Regions from separate parts of the Streptomyces sp. NPDC046215 genome, predicted to be linked through region 3. Evidence: riboswitches for the same ligand, from Rfam matches in the RefSeq annotation. Region 3 holds a riboswitch; each other region holds the start of a gene.

Region 1 (3,942 bases), on a different contig from region 3:
CTACCAGCCCGTCCGGCGTTTGAGGACACCGCCGCGCAGCGGTGGTGCACCACCACCCGCCGGCAAAGGTGAACGCTCAGAACGCCGGCCGCTCCGGATCCAACACCGGCATGCCCGCCGCAGGCGAGGACGCCTCCGCGAAATGGCGGCGCGGGATCCGCCCCGCCCGGTGCGCCAGCCGCCCGGCCTCCACCGCGTGCCGCATGGCCTCCGCCATCAGGACCGGCTCCCGGGCCCTGGTGACGGCCGAGGCGAGCATCACCGCGGCGCACCCCAGCTCCATGGCCTGCGCCACGTCGGAGGCGGTGCCCGCGCCCGCGTCGAGGATCACCGGGACGCGGGCCCGCTCGGTGATCAGCTGGAAGTTGTGCGGGTTGCGGATGCCGAGCCCGGAGCCGATCGGCGACCCCAAAGGCATGATCGCCGCGCAGCCGGCGTCCTCCAGCTTCCGGGCGAGGACCGGGTCGTCGTTGGTGTACGGCAGCACGGTGAAGCCGTCGTCGACGAGGATCTCGGCCGCGTCCAGCAGCTCGATCGGGTCGGGCAGCAGCGTGCGCTCGTCCGCGATCACCTCCAGCTTGACCCAGTCGGTACCGAGCGCCTCCCGGGCCAGCCGGGCGGTGAGGACCGCCTCCCCGGCGGTGAAACAGCCCGCCGTGTTCGGCAGGACGCGGATGCCGTGCCGGTCGAGGACGGAGAGCACCGAACCCCGGACGTTCGCGTCCAGACGGCGCATCGCGACGGTGGTCAGCTCGGTGCCGGAGGCGAGCAGGGCCCGCTCCATGACATCGAGGCTGGGCGCCCCGCCCGTGCCCATGATCAGCCGGGAGGTGAAGGTCGTGCCGGCGATGGTGAGCAGATCGTCTGCCATCAGGGCTGATCAGCCTCCCTGCACGGCGGTGAGGACCTCGACGCGGTCACCGTCGCCGAGGGTGGTGGCGGGCCACTGCCCCCGCGGCACGACCGCTTCGTTGACGGCGGCGGCGACACCGCTGTGCGCCGTGGTCAGGCTCGCCACGAGCCCGTCGAGGGTCAGGCCCCGGGGTATCGCGCGGCGCTCGCCGTTGAGGCTGATGCCGACCTGGGCCTCGGGCCGGTCGGTGGGGTCGGTGGGATTCATGCGGGCGGCTCCTGGAGGGCGTTCGAGAAGCGTCGGGGGGAGAAGGGGCGGGCTTCCTCGGGGAGCCGCCCGCAGGTCAGCACCTCGGCCATGACGTCGCCCGTCACCGGGGTGAGGAGGACGCCGTTGCGGTGGTGGCCGGTCGCGGCGTGCAGACCGGGCAGGGCCGTCGGGCCGAGGAGCGGCGCGTTGTCGGGGGAGCCGGGGCGCAGCCCCGCGCGGGCTTCCACCAAAGGCAGCTCGGTGATCCCCGGGACCAGCTCGTGCGCGTCGCGCAGCAGCTCGTAGACACCGCCCGCGGTGACGGTGGTGTCCCAGCCGAGCTCCTCGGTGGTCGCGCCGACGACCAGCTCGCCGTTGGACCGCGGCACGAGGTAGACGTCGCCGCCGCGCACCACCGCCCGTACGGTCCGGGACAGGAACGGCGCGTACGAGCCGGGCACGCGCAGCCGCAGGACCTGCCCCTTGACCGGGCGGACCGGCGGCAGGACGTGCTCGGGGACCCCGGCCATGATGCCGCTGCGGCTGCCCGCCGCGAGCACCGTCTGGCCGGCCGGGACCCGGGTGCCGTCGGCCAGCTCGGCACCGGCCGCCCGCTCCCCGTCGCGCAGGAGCCGCACCGCTTCCGCCCGGTGGAAGACCACCCCGGCCCGCTCACAGGCCGTGAGCAGGGCCCGGGCGAGCCGCCGCGGGTCGGTCTGGTGGTCACCGTCCACGCGCAGCCCGCCGCTCACCCCCGGCGCCAGCATCGGCTCCAGCCGGCGGCACTCCCGCCCCGTGAGCCACTGCGACTCCAGGCCGGACCGCAGCTGGAGGGCGTGCAGCTCCCGCAGGTGCTCCCGGTCGTCGGCGTCGAGGGCGACGGCGAGCGTGCCGCAGGCGCGGTAGCCGGTGTCCTGGCCGCTGGCCTCCTCCAGCTCGGCTGTGAACTGCGGATAGCGCCGCGCGGAGGCCAGGTTCAGGGCCAGCAGGGTCTGCTCGCCGTGGTGCAGTTCGGTCACCGCCGCCAGCATCCCGGCGGCGACCTGGGCCGCGCCCCCGCCGGGCGCCGGGTCCGCGACGGCCGTGCGCAGGCCCCGCTGGGCGGCCCGCCAGGCGGTGACCAGCCCGATGACACCGCCGCCGACGACGAGGACGTCACAGATCCCCGGCGGCGTGCCCGAGGGCGTGGTGGAAGACGCGTACATGGGCGTCCAGCCCCTCCCTTCGCCGGCATGACCCGGATCAGGTTCGTACGGTCGGAGGCCGTCCAGCCTCCCTCTCAGCCCGGTGCGTCCGGGCTCCCGCGAGTGCTTGCAGCGGCCACCCTAGTACGGCCGCGGAGGCGACCGGAAGGCCGGACCGGGGGCGCCCGGGCGGCCCGGCGGCGACCGCGCGACCACGGCGGACACCGTCACTGTGTGTCGTAGGTCTCGTCACACGGTGCTCCGGTACGGCCCCGCGCCCGCCCTACAGTGATCGGGTGAGCGAGCACCGGAACGACACACAGACCTCCCACGACCGGCGCGTCGTCATCGTGGGCGCCGGGATGGCCGGGGTACAGACCGCCGTGGCCCTGCGCGAACAGGGGTGGCAGGGCGGCGTCACCCTGCTCGGCGCGGAGCCGCACCCGCCGTACGACCGGCCGCCGCTCTCCAAGGCCGTGCTGCTGGGCAAGGCCGAGGGCTCCGCCTTCGAGGTGGACTTCGCCTCCCTCGGGATAGACCTGGAACTCGGCCGGGAGGTCACCGGGCTGCGGGCCGGCGAGCACGTGGTGGACACCGCCGCCGGGCCCGTGCCCTACGACGTGCTCGTCATCGCCACCGGCGCCCACCCCGTCCTGCTGCCCGGCAGCGAGGACGTGCCCGGCGTGCACCTGCTGCGCACCCTGGACGACGCGCTGCGGCTGCGCCCGGTGCTCGCCGGCCAGGTCGACGTCGTGGCCGTGGGCGCGGGCTGGATCGGCGCCGAGTTCGCGACAGCGGCGCGTGAGGCGGGCTGCCGGGTGACCGTCGTCGAGGCCGCGGACCGGCCGCTGGCCGGCGCCCTGCCCGCCGAGGTCGCCGCCTACATGGCCGCCTGGTACGCGGACAGCGGCGCCCGGCTGCTCACCGGCGCGCGCGTCGCCGCCGTCGAGCCCGGCGCGGTGGTCCTGGCCGACGGCACCCGGCTGCCGGCCGGCGCGGTCGTCGTCGGCATCGGGGCCCGGCCCGCGACCGCGTGGCTGGCGGGCTCGGGCATCGAGCTGGCCCCGGACCGGTCCGTCGCCACCGACGCCCGCCTGAAGACCTCCCTGCCCGACGTCTACGCGGTCGGCGACTGCGCGTCCTTCCCCTCCGCCCGGTACGGGGAACGGCTGCTGGTCCACCACTGGGACAACGCCCTCCAGGGGCCGCGGACCGTCGCCGGGCACATCGTCCACGGGGCGGCCGAGGACGCGCTCTACGACCCGGTGCCCTACTTCTGGTCCGAGCAGTTCGGGCGGTTCGTCCAGTACGCCGGCCACCACGGGGACGCCGACGAGCTGGTCTGGCGGGGCGACCCGGCCGGCGCCGCGTGGACCGTGTGCTGGCTGCGCGGCGACGTGCTCGTCGCGCTGCTGGCCGTGGGGCGGCCCCGGGACCTGGCCCAGGGCCGCAAGCTCATCGAGCGGGGCGCCGCCCTCGACCGCGCCAAGGCGGCGAACGCCTCGGTGCCGCTGAAGTCCGCCGCGGTCTGAGGGCTCGGCGCACGGCCCGTCCCGGCGGCTTGCTGACGACTCGCTGACGCCGGGTCGGGTCAACCCGGCTACCCACTGTCAGTCCCAGATGGCAGGCTTGTCCCCGTGACCGAGATTGACGCAA
Region 2 (3,942 bases), on a different contig from region 3:
CCGCGATCTGCGGGCAGCGATAGGGGTGGGGCTGGGCCTCGGCGCGGTCATCATCGCCTCCCTGTTCATCTACAAGCCCGTCTTCCTGGGCGTGATCGTGCTGGCCGTCGTCGTCGGGCTGTGGGAGCTGACCTCCCGCCTCGGCGAGCGGAAGGCCGTCCGGGCGCCTCTGGTGCCGCTCGCCCTCGGTGGCGCCGGCATGGTCATCGCGGGCTATGTGACCGGGGCGGAGGGGGCGTGGGTCGCCATGGCCTTCACCGCGCTCGCCGTGCTCGTGTGGCGCATGACGGAGCCGCCGGAGGACTACCTCAGGGACGTCACGGCGGGCATCTTCGCGGCGTTCTACGTGCCCTTCCTGGCGACGTTCGTGGCGCTGATGCTCGCCGCGGACGACGGCGCGTGGCGGGTGCTCACCTTCCTGGTGCTCACGGTGGTCAGCGACACCGGCGCGTACGCGGTGGGCTGGAAGTTCGGCAAGCGCAAGCTGGCGCCGCGCATCAGCCCCGGCAAGACCCGCGAGGGCCTGGCCGGAGCCGTGGCGTTCGCCATGGTCGCGGGCGCGCTGTGCATGCACTTCCTGATCGACGGCGGAGCGTGGTGGCAGGGTCTGCTGCTGGGTCTCGCCGTCGCGGCCAGCGCCACGCTGGGCGACCTGGGGGAGTCCATGATCAAGCGTGATCTGGGCATCAAGGACATGGGCGCCCTGCTGCCCGGTCACGGCGGGATCATGGACCGGCTGGACTCGCTGCTGCCGACCGCACCGGTGGTGTGGCTGCTGATGGTGATCTTCGTCGGCTCGGCCTGAACGCGGGCCGGGTACTCTGGAAGGGCTCGTCGCCGTGCGACGGGCCCTTTTCCGGCCCCGCGCCCGCGGGGGTTCCCCTGTGAGATCTCCGGGTTCCGGCATTGTCCTGCCGCTGGCTCCGCGCGTGCGGAGATCATCCGCTCTCGTAGCAATCCCGTAGCAATGAGGAGTTTTCGCTCATGGCCCCCGCGCCTGGAGAACTGACGTTCGTCGCCCCTCGCGGGGCCAAGAAGCCCCCGCGACACCTTGCCGACCTCTCGCCCGCCGAGCGCCGTGAGGCGGTCGCCGCGATCGGCGAGAAGCCCTTCCGCGCCAAGCAGCTGTCGCAGCACTACTTCGCCCGGTACGCGCACGACCCCGAGGCATGGACCGACATCCCGGCCGCGGCCCGGACGAAGCTCGCGGCCGAGCTGCTGCCGGAGCTGATGAGTGTCGTCCGGCACATCTCGTGCGACGACGACACCACCCGCAAGACCCTGTGGCGCCTGCACGACGGCACCCTGGTCGAGTCCGTGCTGATGCGCTACCCCGACCGGGTCACCATGTGCATCAGCTCCCAGGCCGGATGCGGGATGAACTGCCCGTTCTGCGCCACGGGCCAGGCCGGGCTGGACCGCAACCTGTCCACCGCCGAGATCGTCCACCAGATCGTGGACGGCATGCGCGCGCTGCGCGACGGCGAGGTGCCGGGCGGGCCCGCGCGGCTGTCGAACATCGTCTTCATGGGCATGGGCGAGCCGCTCGCCAACTACAAGCGGGTCGTGGGCGCCATCCGGCGGCTCACCGACCCCGAGCCGGACGGCCTGGGCATCTCCCAGCGCGGGATCACCGTCTCCACCGTCGGCCTGGTCCCGGCCATGCTGCGGTTCGCCGACGAGGGCTTCAAGTGCCGCCTCGCCGTCTCGCTGCACGCGCCCGACGACGAGCTGCGCGACACCCTGGTGCCCGTCAACACCCGCTGGAAGGTCCGCGAGGTCCTCGACGCCGCCTGGGAGTACGCGGAGAAGTCCGGCCGCCGGATCTCCATCGAGTACGCCCTCATCCGCGACATCAACGACCAGGCGTGGCGGGGCGACCTCCTCGGCCGGCTCCTCAAGGGCAAGCGCGTCCACGTCAACCTGATCCCGCTGAACCCCACCCCGGGTTCCAAGTGGACGGCCTCCCGGCCGGAGGACGAGCGGGCGTTCGTCGCGGCCATCGCCGCCCACGGCGTCCCCGTGACCGTACGGGACACCCGCGGCCAGGAGATCGACGGCGCCTGCGGCCAGCTGGCCGCCGCCGAGCGCTGAGCCGGCCACCGGTACTGACCGGTGGCGCCGCGCACCGGCACTGATACGGTGCCTTCGCACAAGTGAACAATCCGACAGGGGAGCGCCCAGCGCGCTGAGAGTGCGGCACAGCCCGCAGACCCTCGGACCTGATCCGGGTCATACCGGCGTAGGGAGTCAGCTCGATCATGAACACCAACCTCAGGCGTGCCCTCGGCGCGGCCGCCGCCACCGCCGTCTGCCTGCCCGTGCTGGCGGCCTGCGGCGGCTCGGACGACTCCGGCGGGTCGGCGGGCGGGAGCAAGACCGTCACCCTCGTCTCGCACGACTCCTTCGAGGCGTCCCCCGAGGTGCTCCAGGAGTTCACGCGCCGGAGCGGATACAAGGTCAAGGTCATCAAGGGCGGGGACGCCGGCACGGCCGTCAACCAGGCGATCCTCTCCAAGAGCCACCCGCAGGGCGACGTCTTCTTCGGCGTCGACAACACCCTGCTGTCGCGGGCGCTCGACAAGGGCCTCTTCACGCCGTACGAGGCCAAGGGCCTCGACCGCGTCCCCAAGGACCTCCAGGCCGACGCCGCCGAGCACCGGGTGACGCCGATCGACACCGGCGACATCTGCGTCAACTACGACCGCGCCTACTTCGCCGACCACAAGCTCACCCCGCCGCGGACGTTCGACGACCTGATCAAGCCGGAGTACAAGAACCTTCTGGTCACCGAGAACCCCGCGACCTCCTCGCCCGGTCTCGCCTTCCAGCTCGGCACCATCGCCAAGTACGGCGACTCCGGCTGGCAGGACTACTGGAAGAAGCTCAAGGACAACGGCGTCGAGGTCGTCAACGGCTGGGAGCAGGCCTACAGCGAGCGCTTCTCCGGCTCCGCGGGAGGCAAGAAGGCCAAGGGCGACAAGCCGCTCGTCGTCTCCTACGCCTCCAGCCCGCCCGCCGAGGTCATGGGCGTCAAGCCGGAGCCCGAGGAGGCCCCGACCGGGGTCGCCACCGGTACCTGCTTCCGGCAGATCGAATTCGCCGGGCTGCTCAAGGGCGCGAAGAACACCGACGGCGGCAAGGCCCTGATCGACTTCCTGCTGGACAAGAAGTTCCAGGAGGACATGCCCCTGAAGATGTTCGTCAAGCCCGCCCACCAGGACGCCGCCCTGCCCGGCCTGTTCACCAAGTACGGCGCGAAGGTCGACTCCCCGGAGACCCTCGCCCCGGAGAAGATCGCCAAGAACCGCGACCAGTGGGTCAAGGCATGGTCCTCGCTCGTCCTGAAGTAGACCTCCCGGAGCGGGCCGCCCCGGGCGACTCCCGGCGGCCGGCCATCCGGCAGGCGGCGGTGCGGTGCGCGCTGATGGCCGTGCCGCTGGCCTTCTTCGGCGTCTTCTTCGCCTACCCCGTCACCGCGATCGTCTCCCGGGGGCTCAAGGACGGCGGGCAGTGGCAGTTCGGGCGGGTCGGCGAGGTCCTCACCGACCCCGCCGTCGGGCACGTCCTGTGGTTCACCACCTGGCAGGCCGCCGCCTCCACCGCCCTGACCCTCGCCCTCGCCCTCCCGGCGGCGTACGTCTTCGCGCGTTTCGACTTCCCCGGCAAGCACCTGCTGCGGGCCGTGGTCACCGTCCCCTTCGTCCTGCCGACCGTCGTCGTCGGCTCGGCCTTCCTGGCACTGCTCGGCCGCGGCGGGCTGCTGGACGAGACCTGGGGGGTGCGCCTGGACACCACGGTCTGGGCGATCCTCCTCGCCCACGTCTTCTTCAACTACGCCGTCGTCGTGCGGACCGTCGGCGGCCTCTGGGCCCAGCTCGACCCCCGCCAGGAAGAGGCGGCACGGGTGCTGGGCGCCGGCCGGTTCTCGGCGTGGCGGTG
Region 3 (3,942 bases):
TCCTCCCCCAGCCCCCGACCCAGCTACACCAGTCCCGACTTCACCAGTCCCGACTACGGGGGCCCGGACCACAACAGCCCCAACCGCCGGCCGAAGTGACCGGCCGGGCGACAGGCCCCGCGGCCGGGTGAGACGCCCGCTGAGCGCCCGTGAAGGGAGGCCCCGGCTGTTGCCGGGGCCTCCCTTCACGCCACCGCGGGGGCCCGCTCAGCGGGCCGTCAGTCGGCGATCGGCAGGTAGACGCGGTTGCCCGCCGCCGCGAACTCCTTGGACTTCTCCGCCATGCCCGCCGCGGGGTCCACGGCGAGATCGCCGCCGTGCTCGCGCCGGATGTCCTGAGAGATCTTCATGGAGCAGAACTTCGGCCCGCACATGGAACAGAAGTGCGCGGTCTTCGCCGGTTCCGCCGGCAGCGTCTCGTCGTGGAAGGCGCGGGCGGTGTCCGGGTCGAGGGCCAGGTTGAACTGGTCCTCCCAGCGGAACTCGAAGCGCGCGTCCGACAGCGCGTCGTCCCACTCCTGCGCGCCCGGGTGGCCCTTGGCCAGGTCCGCCGCGTGGGCCGCGATCTTGTAGGTGATCACGCCGGTCTTGACGTCGTCGCGGTCCGGCAGGCCCAGGTGCTCCTTGGGCGTGACGTAGCAGAGCATCGCCGTGCCCCACCAGGCGATCATCGCCGCGCCGATCCCGGAGGTGATGTGGTCGTACGCGGGCGCCACATCGGTCGTCAGCGGGCCGAGTGTGTAGAACGGCGCCTCCTCGCAGATCTCCTGCTGGAGGTCGATGTTCTCCTTGATCTTGTGCATCGGGACGTGCCCGGGGCCCTCGATCATCGTCTGGACGTGGTGCCGCTTGGCGATCGTGTTCAGCTCGCCGAGCGTCTTCAGCTCCGCGAACTGCGCCTCGTCGTTGGCGTCCGCGATGGAGCCGGGGCGCAGCCCGTCGCCGAGGGAGTACGTCACGTCGTACGCGGCGAGGATGTCGCAGAGTTCCTCGAAGTTTTCGTAGAGGAACGACTCCTTGTGGTGCGCCAGGCACCAGGCCGCCATGATCGAGCCGCCGCGCGAGACGATGCCGGTCTTGCGGCGGGCCGTGAGCGGGACGTAGCGCAGCAGCACGCCCGCGTGGACGGTCATGTAGTCCACGCCCTGCTCGGCCTGCTCGATGACCGTGTCCTTGTAGATCTCCCAGGTGAGCTCCTCGGCCTTGCCGTCGACCTTCTCCAGCGCCTGGTAGAGCGGCACGGTGCCGATCGGCACGGGGGAGTTGCGCAGCACCCACTCACGGGTGGTGTGGATGTTGCGGCCGGTGGAGAGGTCCATGACCGTGTCGGCGCCCCAGCGGGTCGCCCAGGTCATCTTCTCCACCTCCTCCTCGATCGAGGAGGTGACGGCGGAGTTGCCGATGTTGGCGTTCACCTTCACCAGGAACTTCTTGCCGATGATCATCGGCTCGATCTCCGGGTGGTTCACATTGGCCGGGAGCACGGCCCGGCCGGCCGCGATCTCCTCGCGGACGGTCTCGGGCGAAACGTTTTCCCGGAGGGCCACGTACTCCATCTCCGGGGTGACCTCACCCCGGCGGGCGTACGCGAGCTGGGTCACCGCGGTGCCGGCCCGGCCCCGGCGGGGCTGGCGCGGACGCCCGGGGAAGACCGCGTCGAGGTTCTTCAGCCCCCCGCGCGGCGACGTGTGCTTGAGGCCGTCGTCCTCGGGGCGCATCGGGCGCCCCGCGTACTCCTCGGTGTCACCGCGGCCGATGATCCAGTTCTCCCGCAGCGGCGGGAGGCCGCGCCGGACGTCCGTCTCGACGGCCGGGTCGGTGTACGGGCCGGAGGTGTCGTACAGCCGTACGTCCTGCCCGTTGGTGAGATGCACCCGCCGCACCGGAACCCTGAGGTCCGGTCGCGAGCCGGTCACGTAGTCCTTGTGCCAGCCGATCCGGCCGTTTTCGGACGTGCGTGCATCCTGCGAGGTCATGAGACCAGAACTCCCTACGCCGGCATTACCCGGTAACAGGTTCGGCGGTCGACGCAGCGATTTTCCGTACACGTGCGTACACGCACTACGGAGGTCAGCGCCCTCTCAGCCCGGTGCTCCGAGCTCCCGCGATTGCAAAGGTGCCACCACGCTAGCGCTTCCCCGGCCCGGAGGGCCAGGGGGGCTTGCGATGATCGGGGCGTGACCCCCGAGAACCGCTCCCCCCACGAGCCCACCCCTGCACACCCGCCCAGCTCGTCGCACAGCCACGGACATGCGCACGCGCACAGCCACGGACCGGCCAAACCGGTCTCCGCCCACCTCCGCAAGGTGATCGCGGCGGTCCTCATCCCGTTCGCCGCCGCGGTGCTCACCGGACTCGCCGTGCTGTGGCCCGGCGGCGCGCCGGACCACCCGCACTCCGGTCTCGGCCTCGACCGGCAGACCGAGTCCGGGCGGGTAGTCAAGATTGAAGAGATGGACTGCACCAAGGCCGGCGCCGCGCCGCAGCAGCCGGTGCGGCAGCAGCCGGGCGGGGAGGGCGGGCCGCCTCCACCGCCCCGAGGGCCCTGCGAGAAATCGGAGATCGAGGTCACCTCCGGCCCTCACAAGGGCCGCACGTTCACCGAGCTCGTCCAGCCGACGGCCTCACGGCACTACTCCGTCGGCCAGAAGGTCATCCTCGCGTACGCCCCCAAGGCGCCCGAGAAACTCCAGTACTCGGTCACGGACGTGGACCGGACGCTGCCCATAGCGCTGCTCGCCGGGCTGTTCGCCCTCGCCGTCGTGGCGGTGGGCCGGCTGCGCGGCGTCTTCGCGCTGATCGCCCTGGTCATCAGCTTCGGTGTGCTGACGCTGTTCATCCTGCCGGCGATCCTCCAGGGGTCCGACCCGCTGGTGGTGGCCGTCATCGGCGGCAGCGCCATCATGCTGATCGCGCTTTACATGTGCCACGGACTCTCCGCCCGCACCTCCGTGGCGGTGGTCGGCACGCTCACCTCGCTGCTGCTCATCGGCCTCCTGGGCGCCCTCTTCACCGGCTGGGCGCACCTGACGGGCGACACCGACGACCAGACGGGGCTGGTCCACGGCCTCTACCCGCAGATCGAGATCCGCGGGCTGCTGCTCGCCGGCATCATCATCGGCTCGCTCGGCGTCCTGGACGACGTGACGGTCACGCAGACGTCCGCGGTCTGGGAGCTGAAGGAGGCCGACCCCGGCGCCGGTTGGCGCAAGCTCTACGGGGCGGCGATGCGCATCGGGCGGGACCACATCGCCTCGGTGGTCAATACGCTCGTGCTGGCGTACGCGGGTGCGTCGCTGCCGCTGTTGCTGCTGTTCTCCATCGCGGACAGCGGGGTGGGGACGGTCGCGACCAGCGAGATCGTCTCGGAGGAGATCGTCCGGACGCTCGTCGGCAGCATCGGTCTGGTGGCCTCGGTGCCGGTGACGACCGCGCTGGCGGCGCTCGTTGTCAGTGCCGACCGGCACACTGCGGGTACGAAGCCGGGTGCCAGGGGCAGGGCTTCGAAGGCTTCCCGGGGCGGCAGGCGGCGCCGCGCGAAGTGACGGGGGCACGGCTCACGGGGGTGGGGACATGTCGACAGTGGTCGGGGCGGCGCGGGTGAGTGCGGCGGCCGCCGCGGAGGCGGTGGTCACGGAGGCGGTGGTCACGGAGGCGGTGGTCACGGAGGCCCGGGGCGCGGCCGGCGCGGCGGCCCGGGCGACCGGTGACGCCGAGGCCGCGGCCGCCCGGGCACGAGGGCCGGCGGGGGCCGCGGCGGCTACGGTTCAGGGTCCGGCGGGATCCGCGGCTATCCAGGTCCGGGCGGTTGCCCGGACGGAGCGCCGGGAGCCGGTCGTCGCCCGACAACTGGCCGAAAAGCGGCCGGAGATCGTACGGGCCGGGGCGGAGGCGTCCGGGAACGCCGACCGCACGGTGGTGCTCAACGGCGCGGACGGGGGC

Evidence for each region. Region 3 has a riboswitch for thiamine pyrophosphate ahead of thiC (phosphomethylpyrimidine synthase ThiC). Riboswitches for the same ligand answer to the same signal wherever they lie in the genome.
Region 1: linked by a shared signal. The riboswitch ahead of thiO (glycine oxidase ThiO) and the one ahead of thiC (phosphomethylpyrimidine synthase ThiC) in region 3 are both predicted to bind thiamine pyrophosphate.
Region 2: linked by a shared signal. The riboswitch ahead of ABZ951_RS17000 (thiamine ABC transporter substrate-binding protein) and the one ahead of thiC (phosphomethylpyrimidine synthase ThiC) in region 3 are both predicted to bind thiamine pyrophosphate.

What each region holds. Positions count from the first base shown of each region.
Region 1 covers NZ_JBEYZW010000071.1:33,117-37,058, reverse strand. Annotated here, with positions in the region: gene ABZ951_RS25680 (thiazole synthase) at 77-871, opposite strand; gene thiS (sulfur carrier protein ThiS) at 881-1,120, opposite strand; gene thiO (glycine oxidase ThiO) at 1,117-2,307, opposite strand; TPP riboswitch at 2,305-2,417, opposite strand; gene ABZ951_RS25665 (FAD-dependent oxidoreductase) at 2,583-3,818, shown strand; gene ABZ951_RS25660 (Rv2175c family DNA-binding protein) at 3,924-3,942, shown strand, end outside.
Region 2 covers NZ_JBEYZW010000034.1:35,438-39,379, reverse strand. Annotated here, with positions in the region: gene ABZ951_RS17010 (phosphatidate cytidylyltransferase) at 1-805, shown strand, start outside; gene rlmN (23S rRNA (adenine(2503)-C(2))-methyltransferase RlmN) at 985-2,094, shown strand; TPP riboswitch at 2,161-2,266, shown strand; gene ABZ951_RS17000 (thiamine ABC transporter substrate-binding protein) at 2,262-3,353, shown strand; gene ABZ951_RS16995 (iron ABC transporter permease) at 3,428-3,942, shown strand, end outside.
Region 3 covers NZ_JBEYZW010000031.1:34,420-38,361, reverse strand. Annotated here, with positions in the region: gene ABZ951_RS16080 (hypothetical protein) at 1-99, shown strand, start outside; gene thiC (phosphomethylpyrimidine synthase ThiC) at 219-1,976, opposite strand; TPP riboswitch at 1,970-2,116, opposite strand; gene ABZ951_RS16070 (YibE/F family protein) at 2,178-3,545, shown strand; gene ABZ951_RS16065 (hypothetical protein) at 3,574-3,942, shown strand, end outside.